DNA from 2 places in the Pseudomonas sp. GW821-FHT01E05 genome. Region 1 is predicted to be linked to the other one. Evidence: predicted binding sites of a transcription regulator. Region 1 holds the regulator's gene; the other holds the start of a gene.

Evidence for each region. The regulator sigma-54, encoded in region 1, starts transcription at its own class of promoters, with help from an activator protein. The targets are predictions, from matches to a motif close to ANTGGCATNNANNTTGCTNT.
Region 2: the regulator sigma-54 is predicted to act here: its motif matches at 2,605-2,624, upstream of glnA (glutamate--ammonia ligase).

Annotation. Positions count from the first base shown of each region.
Region 1 is NZ_JBWKWW010000004.1:344,756-352,234, reverse strand. Features, by position in the region: gene tldD (metalloprotease TldD) at 1-1,112, shown strand, start outside; gene yjgA (ribosome biogenesis factor YjgA) at 1,175-1,699, opposite strand; gene pmbA (metalloprotease PmbA) at 1,808-3,154, shown strand; partial or broken gene AC07W5_RS10920 (ZIP family metal transporter) at 3,214-3,666, shown strand; gene AC07W5_RS10915 (HPr family phosphocarrier protein) at 3,697-3,969, opposite strand; gene rapZ (RNase adapter RapZ) at 3,985-4,842, opposite strand; gene ptsN (PTS IIA-like nitrogen regulatory protein PtsN) at 4,845-5,309, opposite strand; gene hpf (ribosome hibernation-promoting factor, HPF/YfiA family) at 5,322-5,630, opposite strand; gene AC07W5_RS10895 (RNA polymerase factor sigma-54) at 5,707-7,200, opposite strand; gene lptB (LPS export ABC transporter ATP-binding protein) at 7,471-7,479, opposite strand, start outside.
Region 2 is NZ_JBWKWW010000002.1:451,533-459,011, forward strand. Features, by position in the region: gene typA (translational GTPase TypA) at 1-796, opposite strand, end outside; gene thiI (tRNA uracil 4-sulfurtransferase ThiI) at 936-2,390, opposite strand; gene glnA (glutamate--ammonia ligase) at 2,721-4,127, shown strand; gene glnL (nitrogen regulation protein NR(II)) at 4,682-5,767, shown strand; gene ntrC (nitrogen regulation protein NR(I)) at 5,764-7,200, shown strand.

The DNA of each region.
Region 1 (7,479 bases):
AGGCGTTCAGTACCCAGGATGTCGCCCGACTGTATGCGCCGGATAACCCGCTGGAAGTCATCAGCCGTGCCGAGAAGGTCGAGCTGCTCAAGCGCGTCGATGCCGCGACCCGGGCGCTGGACCCGCGCATCCAACAAGTCACCGTGAGCATGGCCGGGGTCTGGGAGCGGATTCTGGTCGCATCCACCGACGGCGGTCTGGCGGCAGACGTGCGTCCCTTGGTGCGATTCAATGTCAGCGTCATCGTCGAACAGAATGGTCGCCGCGAACGTGGTGGTCACGGCGGTGGCGGTCGTACCGATTACCGTTACTTCCTTGGCGAGGACCGCGCCATGGGTTATGCCCGTGAAGCATTGCGCCAGGCGCTGGTCAATCTCGAGGCGATTGCGGCACCGGCCGGTACGTTGCCGGTGGTCCTCGGTTCCGGTTGGTCGGGTGTGCTGTTGCATGAAGCGGTAGGTCATGGCCTGGAAGGTGACTTCAACCGTAAAGGCAGTTCGGCTTACAGTGGCCGCATGGGCGAAATGGTTGCTTCCAGGCTCTGCACCATCGTCGATGATGGCACTTTGGCCGGTCGCCGCGGTTCCTTGAGCGTCGACGACGAAGGCACTCCGACCGAGTGCACTACTCTGATCGAAAACGGTGTGCTCAAAGGTTATATGCAGGACAAGCTCAATGCCCGCCTGATGGGCATGGCCCGCACTGGCAACGGTCGTCGTGAGTCATATGCGCACTTGCCAATGCCGCGGATGACCAACACTTACATGCTCGCTGGTGAAAGCGATCCGGCCGAAATCATCGCCTCGGTGAAGAGGGGTATCTACTGCGCCAATCTCGGCGGCGGTCAGGTGGACATCACCAGCGGCAAATTCGTGTTCTCCACCAGCGAGGCCTATCTGATCGAAGACGGCAAGATCACCGCGCCGGTCAAAGGTGCGACGTTGATCGGTAACGGGCCGGAAGCGATGAGCAAAGTGTCGATGGTCGGTAACGACCTGGCGCTGGACAGCGGGGTAGGGACATGCGGTAAGGATGGGCAGTCGGTGCCGGTGGGTGTCGGCCAGCCAACCTTGAAGATCGACGCGATCACCGTGGGTGGCACGGGCGCTTGAGCTTGAGAGGGAGCCTTGGGTGGGTGAACCGCGAAGCGGTACAACCCACCCGGGGTCGAAGACTAACGCAGACCGCGTTGTGTCTCGTCCAGCTCACGGATGTACTTGAAGATTTTTCGGCTGGCAGCAGGTGGCTTGCTTTGCGCAAGCTCATGCTGGGCCTGACGGATCAGGGAGCGCAGTTGCTGGCGATCCGCGTCCGGGTAGTCGATGACGAACTTCTCCAGGACACCGTCATCGCCCGCGATCAAGCGATCGCGCCAGCGTTCCAGACCGTGGAAACGTTCGTTGTACTGCCGAGTGGAGGCGTCGAGTTGATCAAGCAACACCAGAATGGCGTCAGTGTCCTGATCGCGCATCAGTTTGCCGATGAACAGAATGTGCCGTTTACGCGCGATATTCGCGGTGTGCTTGGGCGCTTCAGCCAAAGCCCGGCGCAAGGCGTCGGTCAATGGCAGTTTTGCCAGCAAGTCAGGCTTGAGTGTTGTAAGGCGCTCGCCAAGATCAACCAGAGCATGCAGCTCGCGTTTGACCTGGGATTTGCTTTTTTCTCCCCCGTCGAGGGAGTCGTCGTAAGAATCAACCATGGTGGCAGTCCGCAAAGAAACGCCGCCATGATAACCAGTCGGGGGCCGCTTGTCCGGCCCGGTCGCTCGAAGGCCCCAGCCGAACGCAGAATTTGAGTGGAGAAAACCATGAGTGCAGTTGAAAGCGTCGGTCCACAAGCCTTGCCGGCACTGCAAGAACAAGTCGAGCAGATCATCGCCGAGGCCAAACGCCAGGGCGCCAGCGCCTGTGAAGTCGCGGTTTCTCTGGAGCAGGGGCTGTCGACCACGGTCCGCCAGCGGGAAGTCGAAACCGTTGAGTTCAACCGTGACCAGGGCTTTGGCATCACCTTGTATGTTGGCCAGCGCAAAGGTTCGGCCAGCACCTCGGCCAGCGGTCCGGAGGCGATTCGCGAAACCGTCGCCGCCGCCCTGGCCATCGCCAAACACACCTCGGAAGATGAAAGCTCAGGTTTGGCCGATGCAGCCTTGATGGCCAAGGATCTGCCGGACTTCGACCTGTTCCACGCCTGGGACATCACTCCGGAGCAAGCCATTGAGCAGGCACTGGCCTGTGAAGCGGCGGCGTTTGCCACCGACAGCCGAATCAAGAACGCCGATGGCACATCCCTGAGCACCCATCAGGGTTGCCGTGTGTATGGCAACAGTCACGGATTTATCGGCGGTTACGCGTCGACCCGTCACAGCCTGAGCTGCGTGATGATTGCCGAAGCCGATGGCCAGATGCAGCGCGATTACTGGTATGACGTGAATCGCCAGGGCGAACTGCTCGCTGATCCGGTCAGCATCGGCCAGCGTGCTGCGCAACGGGCGGCCAGTCGTCTGGGCGCGCGTCCGGTTCCAACCTGCGAAGTGCCGGTGCTGTTTTCCGCAGAACTGGCTGGCGGTTTGTTCGGCAGTTTTCTCGGGGCGATCTCCGGCGGCAATCTGTACCGAAAATCGTCGTTCCTCGAAGGTACGTTGGGCCAACGGCTGTTCCCTGAATGGCTGACCCTGGATGAACGGCCACACCTGATGCGTGGCCTGGGTAGTTCGGCCTTCGATGGCGACGGTCTGGCAACTTACGCCAAACCTTTCGTCGAGAACGGTCATTTGGTTTCTTACGTGCTGGGCACGTACTCCGGTCGCAAACTGGGCATGCCGAGCACCGCCAACGCTGGTGGCGTGCATAACCTGTTCGTTAGCCATGGCGATGAAGACCAGGCTGCGCTGCTGCGGCGCATGGGGCGCGGGCTGCTGGTCACCGAATTGATGGGTCAGGGCTTGAACATGGTGACTGGCGACTATTCCCGTGGTGCCTCGGGTTTCTGGGTGGAAAACGGCGAGATTCAGTTCGCCGTGCAAGAAGTGACCATCGCCGGCAACATGCGTGACATGTTCCAGCAGATCATCGCCGTTGGTAATGACCTGGAATTGCGCAGCAATATTCGTACGGGGTCAGTGCTGATCGAGCGGATGACAGTGGCCGGTAGCTAAACGACCGCAGCTTCAAGCGAAGGCGCGTCACCCAATGGGAGGCGCGCCTTTTTTTGTGGGAGTATCCGGTGATTGCTCCGCGGATCTGGCAATTTGTATTTGCCATCATTGCTCACAACATCCCGGAAGGCATGGCGGTCGGTGTGTCTGCCGGCGGTGGGATGCCCGACGCCGACAGTTTGGCCATGGGCATCGCTTTACAGGATGTGCCGGAAGGTTTGGTGATCGCTTTGGTATTAGCCGGGGCAGGGATGTCGCGGGTCAAGGCGTTCCTGGTCGGCGCGGCTTCAGGTTTGGTTGAGCCGGTCTTCGCGTTGTTGTGTGCCTGGCTGGTGAGTCTGGCCGAGTTGCTCTTGCCACTGGGGTTGGCGTTGGCTGCAGGCGCGATGCTGCTGGTGGTGACTCACGAGGTGATCCCAGAGTCACCGTGCAATGGCCACGACAAGCTGGCCAGCCTGGGGCTGTGTATCGGGTTCTGTCTGATGACAGTCATGAATACCGCGCTTGCGTAGGCGCCGCCGAAGGCTCGGGCCGCCGAGCTTTTATTCGCCTTCGTCGAAGAAGTTATTGATCAGCGCAACCAGCGCATTCAGCGCTTCCTGTTCTTGTTCGCCTTCAGTGCAGAGATGGATTTTGGTGCCTTTACCGGCAGCGAGCATCATCATGGCCATGATGCTTTTGCCATCGACCATGGATTCAGGGGTACGTCCGGCTTTTATCTGGCAGGGATATTGACCTGCTACGCCGACAAACTTGGCAGATGCTCGGGCATGTAAACCCAGCTTGTTGATGATTTCAATTTCCAGAGCGGGCATCGCGGTGTGAATCCTTTAGCTTAGGTCGCGGTGGCGAACCTGGACGTTCTTCAGGGACTTTTGTAGAGCCTGGCCCAGACGTTCGGTCAGGTAGACGGAGCGGTGATGCCCGCCGGTGCAGCCAATGGCAATGGTGACGTAGGCGCGGTTGCTGGCGGCAAAGCGGGGCAGCCATTTCAGCAAATACGCAGAGATATCCTGGAACATTTCTTCGACATCCGGCTGAGCAGCCAGATACTCGGCAACCGGCTGGTCCAGCCCGGACTGATCGCGCAACTCCGGTTTCCAGTATGGATTGGGTAGGCAGCGCACATCGAATACCAGGTCAGCATCGACCGGCATTCCGCGTTTGAAGCCGAAAGATTCGACCAGAAACGCCGTGCCCGGCTCCGGCTGGTTCAGCAGGCGAAGTTTGATGGTATCGCGCAGTTGATACAGGTTCAGATGGGTGGTGTTGAGCTTCAGATCAGCGAGGTCGGCAATCGGCCCAAGCAGGTTGGTTTCATCATCAATGGCTTCGGCGAGCGACCGATTGGCGGTGCTCAGGGGGTGGCGTCGACGGGTTTCCGAGAATCGCTTGAGCAGGGTTTCCTCGTCGGCGTCCAGATACAGCACGTCGCATTGGATGTGCCGGCTGCGCACTTCTTCCAAAAGCTCCGGAAAGCGCGACAGATGGCTGGGCAAGTTACGGGCGTCGATGGAAACCGCAACCAGCGGTTGCGCCAGTTCAGTGTGAATCAACGCACGTTCGGCCAATTCCGGAAGCAGGCCGGCCGGCAGGTTGTCGATGCAGTAGTAACCGTTGTCCTCCAATACATCGAGGGCCGTGCTTTTACCGGAGCCGGATCGGCCGCTGACAATGATCAAACGCATGATTAATGACCGTTCTGCTCGTCCAGGACAACCTGGTACAGGGCTTCATTAGTTGCGGCGCTGCGAAGTTTTTCGCGCACTTCCTTGCGATCAAGCATGCTGGCAATTTGCCGAAGCAGTTCCAGATGCGCATCGGTAGCGGCTTGCGGGACCAGCAGGACAAACAGCAGGTCGACCGGAGCACCATCGATGGCGTCGAAATCTATGGGGGCGTCCAGGTGCATCAAGGCACTGATGGGCGATTCGCAGCCTTTGAGGCGGCAGTGGGGAATGGCGATGCCGTTGCCAAAACCGGTTGAACCAAGTTTTTCACGGGCTATCAGACTCTCGAAGACATCTTGCATCCCCAGATCCGGCACTTCGCGGCTGATCAGGTTGGCAATTTGCTCGAGGGCGCGCTTTTTACTGCCGCCCGGCACGTTCACCAAAGAACGGCCGGGGGTCAGGATGTTTTCAAGTCGAATCATGGGTTGGGAGTGTTAACGACCTGTTGCGCCCTGGAGGAGGCTCTGGGTCTTTTCCTTGTGCTTTTTGAGTTGGCGATCCAGCTTGTCGGTGAGTGCGTCGATTGCCGCGTACATGTCGTCATGCTCGGCGTTGGCGACCACTTCATTGCCGGGGATATGCAAGGTAGCTTCGATTTTCTGCTTCAGCTTTTCGACGGTCATCGTGACTTGCACATTGGTGATCTTGTCGAAATGCCTTTCCAATCGTTCGAGTTTTTCGCCGATGTAGATGCGCAGGGGTTCGGTCACTTCCAGTTGGTGTCCACTGATGTTGACTTGCATACAGCTTCTCCTTCGTTGCCAGTGCATAAAGCGGCAGGCAGAAATGCCTGCCACTGGAACGCTGTGGCGTGGCCCGTTACATCAAACGCTTACGTTCGCTCGAAGGCGCGATCCCAAGGGATTCGCGGTATTTGGCGACGGTGCGACGGGCTACCTGAATGCCTTGTGCCTCCAGTAAACCAGCGATCTTGCTGTCACTCAACGGCTTTTTCTGATTTTCCGCTGCAACCAGTTTTTTGATGATCGCGCGGATCGCTGTAGACGAGCATTCACCGCCTTCAGAGGTGCTTACGTGGCTGGAGAAAAAATATTTCAGTTCGTAGATGCCGCGCGGGGTATGCATGAATTTCTGGGTGGTGACCCGGGAAATTGTCGATTCGTGCATGCCGACCGCTTCGGCGATGTCATGCAGCACCAGCGGTTTCATCGCCTCATCGCCGTACTCGAGAAAGCCCCGTTGATGCTCGACGATCTGGGTGGCGACTTTCATCAGGGTTTCGTTGCGGCTTTGCAGGCTTTTGATGAACCAGCGCGCTTCCTGCAACTGGTTGCGCATGAAGGTGTTGTCGGCGCTGGTGTCGGCCCGGCGCACGAAACCGGCGTACTGCGGGTTGACCCGCAGGCGCGGCACGGATTCCTGATTCAACTCCACCAGCCAGCGTTCGTTGTCCTTGCGTACGATGACGTCGGGGACGACGTACTCGGCTTCGCTGGATTCGATTTGAGAACCCGGGCGCGGGTTGAGGCTTTGCACCAGCTCGATGATCTGCCGCAGTTCGTCCTCTTTGAGCTTCATACGGCGCATCAGCTGGCTGTAGTCACGGCTGCCAAGCAGGTCGATGAAGTCGGTGACCAGGCGTTTAGCCTCGGTCAGCCAAGGTGTTTTGGCTGGCATTTGACGCAGCTGCAGCAACAGGCATTCGCTGAGGTTGCGCGCACCGATACCGGCGGGTTCGAATTGCTGGATGCGGTGCAGGACGGCCTCAATCTCGTCCAGTTCGATGTCCAGTTCCGGGTCGAAGGCTTCGAGGATTTCCTCAAGAGTTTCGTCCAGGTAGCCCTGATTGTTGATGCAATCGATCAGGGTAACGGCGATCAGGCGATCAGTATCGGACATCGGTGCCAGGTTCAGTTGCCAGAGCAAATGACTCTGCAGGCTCTCACCGGCCGATGTGCGGGTGGTGAAGTCCCACTCGTCGTCATCGTTACTCGGCAGGCTGCTGGCACTGGTCTGGTAAACATCTTCCCAAGCGGTGTCGACAGGTAATTCGTTGGGGATGCGCTCGTTCCAGTCGCCTTCCTCGAGGTTATCCACCGTCGGGGCGGTTTCCTGGTAAGAGGGTTCCTGAACATCGGTATTGGCTTTCTGCTCGACGTTGTCGGCCAGAGGGTCGGCGTTATCGAAGTCGTCGCCTTCTTCCTGGCGTTCGAGCATCGGATTGGACTCCAGTGCCTCCTGAATTTCCTGTTGCAGGTCCAGGGTCGACAATTGGAGCAGGCGGATGGCCTGTTGCAGCTGCGGTGTCATCGTCAGCTGCTGGCCCATTCTCAAGACTAGCGATGGTTTCATGGCAGGGGCTTAACACCTTATTTGCCGGCGCACATGCGCCATCCACTACAGGGCGCCGAAGCGCCAAACATAAGCAAATTATATGCCTGAAACTGAAGTGTTTGCCTAGAGCGCGGTAACAATAAAAATTTACAGGATCTCATTGCTACTGGCGCTCTGACTATTGGCTGAACACCTGAGGGCGCGTGTTTGCCTAAAGCGCGGTAACAATAAAATTTATAGGGTTTTATTGATAGCGGCGCTCTGACGACTTGCCCAACACCTCAGCGCTTACAGGCG
Region 2 (7,479 bases), on a different contig from region 1:
CAACGTCGATACGGTGCAGACCGTGGTGACCCATCAGCTTCAGGATACGACCGGTACGCTTCTTGCCGTCGGCGTCGATAGCGACAACCGGAGTGTTCGGCTTGATGCGACCACGAGCGATACGGCCAACGCCGATAACACCCAGGAAGCTGTTGTAGTCCAGAGCGGAAATTTGCATCTGGAACGGACCGTCACGGTCGACTTTCGGCGCAGGTACGTTGTCGACGATCGACTGGTACAGCGGGGTCATGTCTTCAGCCATGTCGGTGTGGTCCAGACCGGCAATACCGTTCAGGGCCGAAGCGTAGACGACTTTGAAGTCCAGCTGTTCTTCGGTGGCACCCAGGTTGTCGAACAGGTCGAAGATCTGGTCCAGAACCCAGTCCGGACGCGCGCCTGGACGGTCAACCTTGTTGATCACCACGATTGGACGCAGGCCGGCTTCGAAAGCCTTCTTGGTCACGAAACGGGTTTGCGGCATAGGGCCGTCTTGAGCGTCAACCAGCAGCAGAACGGAGTCAACCATCGACATTACGCGTTCAACTTCGCCGCCGAAGTCGGCGTGGCCCGGGGTGTCCACGATGTTGATGTGGTAGCCGTTCCAGTTGATGGCGGTGTTTTTCGCCAGAATGGTAATACCGCGCTCTTTCTCCTGGTCGTTGGAGTCCATCACGCGCTCGTCGTTGAGCTCGTTGCGCTCCAGGGTGCCGGATTGACGCAGGAGTTTGTCTACCAGGGTGGTTTTACCATGGTCAACGTGAGCAATGATGGCGATGTTGCGTAGATTTTCGATCACTTGTGTATCTCGATCAGAGGATTCGGTGTGCTGACAAGTCTTGGCAGCGATTTACAGTAGAGTCAGGCCTTGCCGTTACAGCTTGACGGCGGCGTCGGGGGGCCGGTGACGCAGGCCACAGGCATACAGCCCCGGGCTCTTAGCTCGGTCGATAAACGCGCACATTGGCATGCCCCTCACTGAGCAAATGGTGGGCATGCAGGCGACTCATCACGCCTTTGTCGCAATACAGCAGGTACTGGCGAGTAGGGTCCAGTTCCTTGAAACGAGCGTTCAATGCATAAAACGGCATCGCTTGTACCTCGATGCCAGCGAGCTCCAGCGGATCGTCTTCGGCGGCATCCGGGTGACGGATGTCGATGATGATCTGACCGGCCAGCGCCTCACTGACTTCTTCAACCTGCACATCCTGGCCCAATTCGTCGATCACCCGATCGATCGGCACCAGTTTGGCGTTTTCGAGCGCACGCTCGAGCACCGCCATATCGAATTCTTTCTCTTCATGCTCCACGCGCGGACGCTTGGCGTGGGTCTTGGGGTTCACCGAAATGACCCCGCAATACTCCGGCATGTGCTTGGCGAAGTCGGCGGTGCCGATTTCGTTGGCAAGGTCAATGATGTCCTGCTTGTGACTGGCGATCAGCGGGCGCAACACCAGCTTGTCGGTCACGCAGTCGATCACGGACAGGTTCGGCAGCGTCTGGCTGGAAACCTGGGAAATCGCTTCGCCGGTCACCAGCGCATCGATGTCCAGCCGATCAGCGATTCGGGACGCAGCGCGCAACATCATACGCTTCAATACTACGCCCATATGACTGTTATCGACTTTGCCGAGAATTTCTCCCAGCACTTCCTCGAATGGCACACTGACAAATAACACGCGCTGGGAGCTGCCGTACTTCTTCCAGATGAAGTGCGCGACTTCCATCACGCCCAATTCGTGGGCACGCCCACCGAGATTGAAGAAGCAGAAATGGCTCATCAGCCCGCGGCGCATGATCTGGTAGGCCGCTACAGTCGAATCGAAACCGCCGGACATCAACACCAGGGTCTGTTCGAGGGCGCCCAACGGATAACCGCCGATGCCGTTGTGCTGGCTGTGAATCACAAACAACCGTTGGTCGCGAATTTCCATCCGCACTTCGATTGCCGGCGTTTTCAAGGAAATCCCGGCGGCGCCGCACTGACGACGCAGCTGGCTACCGACGTATTTCTCGACGTCCATCGAGGTAAATTCGTGCTTGCCGGCGCGCTTGCAGCGCACTGAAAAGATCTTGCCCGGCAAGGCATCACCGAAGTGCTGTTTGCACTTGGCGACGATGTCGTCGAAGTCGCCCAACGGGTACTCGTCGACCTGCAGGAAATGCGCGATGCCCGGCATGCAGCTCAGGCGATCAGTCATATCCTTCAAGGCTTTCGGCTCGCTGACCTGTGTTTCCAGCTCAAGATTGTCCCACACACCGTTCACCACTACCGCTGGGTCCAGATCGCGGAGCACGGCACGGATGTTCTTGGCCAGCTGGCGGATGAAACGCATCCGTACCGGGCGGCTCTTGATAGTGATTTCGGGGAAAACTTTTACGATTAGTTTCATGAAAACAGCGCGCGAGGGGCCAGCTGAAAAAGGGGGGCGCGGATTATAGCGGAAATTGCTCAAGGTTTAACCAGTTAATATACAGATGGCCCTTGACGCACTAAAACGGTGCGTTAAGGCTTTTTGACGCCACATTACAGTGCGAAAAACCCGCGGAATTTCCCGCGCTCACCTATATATGCGTGAGTTTGGGGCGAAAAACCCAAGTCGGGGCACTGGCATGCAATTTGCTCCCTTGTGAGGCAGGTTGCCTTGGCAGAGTATTCGCGCCGGCATCACCCACATTCTAAGGGCACTCCACTACCAGCCCGAAGCCACCCGGAGGACACTATGTCGAAGTCGGTTCAACTCATCAAAGATCATGACGTCAAATGGATTGATCTGCGCTTCACTGACACAAAAGGCACTCAGCACCACGTGACCATGCCGGCCCGTGATGCGCTGGATGAAGATTTCTTCGAAATCGGCAAAATGTTCGACGGCTCCTCCATCGCCGGCTGGAAAGGCATCGAAGCCTCCGACATGATCCTGCTGCCGGACGACTCTACCGCTGTTCTCGATCCGTTCACCGAAGAGCCGACCCTGATCCTGGTCTGCGACATCATCGAACCTTCGACCATGCAAGGCTATGACCGCGACCCACGCGCCATTGCCCACCGTGCCGAGGAATACCTGAAGTCCACCGGTATCGGCGACACCGTATTCGTTGGTCCAGAGCCAGAATTCTTCATCTTCGACGAAGTGAAGTTCAAGTCCGACATCTCCGGCTCCATGTTCAAGATCTTCTCCGAACAAGGTTCGTGGATGTCTGACCAGGACGTCGAAGGCGGTAACAAAGGCCACCGTCCAGGCGTCAAAGGCGGCTACTTCCCGGTTCCTCCGTTCGACCACGACCACGAAATCCGTACCTCCATGTGCAATGCCATGGAAGAAATGGGCCTGGTCATCGAAGTTCACCACCACGAAGTGGCGACTGCCGGCCAGAACGAAATCGGCGTCAAGTTCAACACCCTGGTAGCCAAGGCTGACGAAGTTCAGACCCTGAAATACTGCGTACACAACGTTGCCGACGCTTACGGCCGCACCGCGACCTTCATGCCTAAGCCGCTGTACGGCGACAACGGCTCGGGTATGCACGTTCACATGTCCATCTCCAAAGATGGCAAGAACACCTTCGCTGGCGAAGGTTATGCCGGCCTGTCCGACACCGCCCTGTACTTCATCGGCGGTATCATCAAGCACGGTAAGGCCCTGAACGGCTTCACCAACCCGTCGACCAACTCCTACAAGCGTCTGGTCCCAGGTTTCGAAGCTCCAGTAATGCTGGCCTACTCGGCTCGCAACCGTTCCGCTTCGATCCGTATTCCTTACGTGTCCAGCCCTAAAGCTCGCCGTATCGAAGCTCGCTTCCCGGATCCAGCAGCCAACCCGTACTTGGGCTTCGCTGCACTGTTGATGGCTGGCCTGGACGGCATCCAGAACAAGATCCACCCAGGCGATGCTGCTGACAAAAACCTGTACGACCTGCCGCCTGAAGAGGCTAAAGAGATCCCACAAGTTTGCGGCAGCCTGAAAGAAGCCCTGGAAGAGCTGGACAAAGGTCGTGCGTTCCTGACCAAAGGCGGCGTTTTCAGCGACGACTTCATCGACGCTTACATCGCCCTGAAAAGCGAAGAAGAAATCAAAGTACGTACCTTCGTACACCCACTGGAATACGAGCTGTACTACAGCTGCTAATCCGGTAGCGCTCGCGCAAGCGGCGTAACAGAGGCCTCCTTCGGGAGGCCTTTTTTGTGGGCGCGATACACGCCAGAGAGCTCATACTGACATCGCACCGTGATGCCTTCATCAAACGGAAGTCCAAGCGCCGGGAAATCGGGCCCTCATTGATCACCCCCAGTCAGGTAACGCAAAAACGTGTCCAATTGACACAGGGTAATCCCAAGCCAGTGAACCCGAGCGATACCACCCCACAGCCAATGGCAAGGAAAGCCAAAGAAGAAAAGAGCAGCATCTTTTCATTCTTCTAAACGCCGCCCAGGTTTGCGCACTATATTGGTGCAATGAATTGCACCCCACCCACTTATCAACCCATTTTGGTTCGAAAATACCCGGAGAAGCTGGCAGAACGCCACGCAATCGAGCTTCAAACGCCTGTTTCAGGGGTTTAACGCTTCTTTTCGGAGCCTTGGTTTGGTTTTTGCATTTTCCTCATATCAGCGCTATATCCGCGCGCGCAATCCGGGACCGGCCCCGGGTTGTATTGCTTCAAAAGAGGTCACCATATACTCATGACCATCAGCGACACACTGCACCGCTTGCTACTCGACAACCTGACCACCGCGACCATTCTGCTCAACGCGGACCTGCGCCTTGAGTACATGAACCCCGCGGCGGAAATGCTGCTGGCCATCAGCGGCCAGCGCAGTCATGGGCAATTCATCAGCGAGCTGTTCACCGAATCGGCCGAAGCCCTGAACTCCTTGCGCCAGGCCGTCGAGCAGGCTCACCCGTTCACCAAGCGCGAAGCGATGCTCACTGCGCTGACCGGCCAGACCCTGACCGTCGATTACGCCGTGACGCCGATCCTCAGCAATGGCAACACCCTGCTGCTGCTGGAAGTCCACCCGCGTGACCGCTTGCTGCGAATCACCAAGGAAGAGGCTCAGCTGTCCAAACAGGAAACCAGCAAGATGCTGGTGCGCGGCCTGGCCCATGAGATCAAGAACCCTCTGGGCGGGATTCGCGGCGCCGCACAGTTGCTGGCCCGCGAGCTACCGGAAGAAAGCCTCAAGGATTACACCAACGTCATCATCGAAGAGGCCGATCGCCTGCGCAACCTGGTGGATCGCATGCTCGGCTCGAACAAACTGCCGTCACTGGCGATGACCAACATCCATGAAGTGCTCGAGCGCGTGGGCAGTCTGGTGGAAGCAGAAAGCCAGGGCTGCATCACCTTGGTGCGCGATTATGACCCGAGCATTCCTGACGTATTGATCGACCGCGAACAGATGATCCAGGCAGTACTCAACATCGTGCGCAACGCCATGCAGGCCATCAGCAGCCAGAACGAACTGCGCCTGGGCCGGATCAGCCTGCGCACCCGCGCGATGCGTCAGTTCACCATTGGCCATGTGCGCCATCGGTTGGTGACCAAGATCGAAATCATCGACAACGGCCCGGGCATCCCCGCCGAATTGCAAGAAACCATCTTCTTCCCGATGGTCAGCGGCCGTCCGGACGGTACCGGGCTGGGCCTTGCCATTACTCAGAACATCATCAGCCAGCACCAGGGCCTGATCGAATGTGACAGCCATCCTGGCCACACCACGTTCTCGATCTTTCTGCCACTGGAACAAGGAGCCCCATCGACATGAGCCGTAGTGAAACCGTGTGGATCGTCGATGACGACCGTTCTATCCGTTGGGTTCTGGAAAAGGCCTTGCAACAAGAAGGCATGACCACCCAAAGCTTCGACAGTGCCGATGGCGTGATGAGCCGCCTGGCTCGCCAGCAACCGGATGTGATCATCTCCGACATCCGTATGCCGGGCACCAGCGGTCTGGACCTGTTGGCGCGGATTCGCGAACAGCACCCACGGTTGCCAGTGATCATCATGACGGCTCACTCCGACCTGGACAGCGCTGTCGCGTCCTATCAGGGTGGTGCTTTCGAGTACCTGCCCAAGCCGTTCGATGTTGACGAAGCCGTTTCCCTGGTCAAACGCGCCAACCAGCACGCCCAGGAACAGCAAGGCCTGGAAGTGGTGCCGACCCTGACCCGCACCCCGGAAATCATTGGCGAAGCACCGGCGATGCAGGAAGTGTTTCGCGCTATCGGTCGTCTCAGCCACTCCAACATCACCGTATTGATCAACGGCGAATCCGGCACCGGTAAAGAACTGGTGGCCCACGCCTTGCACCGTCACAGCCCACGGGCGGCGTCACCGTTCATTGCCCTGAACATGGCCGCGATCCCCAAGGATCTGATGGAATCCGAGCTGTTCGGCCACGAGAAAGGCGCGTTTACCGGTGCAGCCAACCTGCGCCGCGGACGTTTCGAACAAGCCGATGGCGGCACGTTGTTTCTCGATGAGATCGGCGACATGCCGGCCGACACCCAGACGCGTCTGTTGCGGGTATTGGCCGATGGCGAGTTTTACCGGGTCGGCGGTCACACGCCGGTCAAGGTCGATGTACGCATCATCGCCGCGACTCACCAGAATCTGGAAACCCTGGTTCATGCCGGGAAATTCCGTGAAGACTTGTTCCACCGCCTCAATGTGATTCGTATCCACATCCCGCGCATGTCGGACCGCCGCGAAGACATTCCGACCCTGGCCAAGCACTTCCTCAGCCGCGCCGCGCAAGAGCTGGCAGTCGAGCCAAAACTGCTGAAGAGCGAAACCGAGGAATACCTGAAAAACCTGCCGTGGCCCGGCAACGTGCGTCAACTGGAGAACACGTGCCGCTGGATCACGGTGATGGCTTCGGGTCGCGAAGTACATATCAGCGACCTGCCACCAGAACTGCTGAACCTGCCACAAGACTCTGCACCGGTGACCAACTGGGAGCAGGCGCTACGCCAATGGGCCGATCAGGCGCTGGCACGCGGTCAATCGAGCCTGCTCGACAGTGCAGTGCCGAGCTTCGAGCGGATCATGATCGAAACAGCCCTCAAACACACCGCCGGCCGCCGCCGCGACGCCGCCGTGCTGCTGGGCTGGGGCCGCAACACCTTGACCCGCAAGATCAAGGAACTGGGGATGAAGGTCGATGGCGGTGATGATGACGAGGGAGATGAGGGTTAAGTCCTGATCCCCCCGATCGTTCCCACGCTCTGCTTGGTAACGCCTCTATGGGCGCTCCGCGCCCACTGTCACGCAGAGCGCCACGGGATGCATGCCCACGCGGAGCGTGGGTACGATCAATGTACATCTGCCCGCGATGCTTTTGGGCTTTCGTGCACCGCAATGGTGTGCGTGCACTGCCTCAACGCATCGTGAGCTGCGATCGAGCAGAAACAAAAACCTGAAAAACTCAGTTTTTCTCTCTGAAAACAAAATCCCCTAAAACGCAAAAGCCCCGAA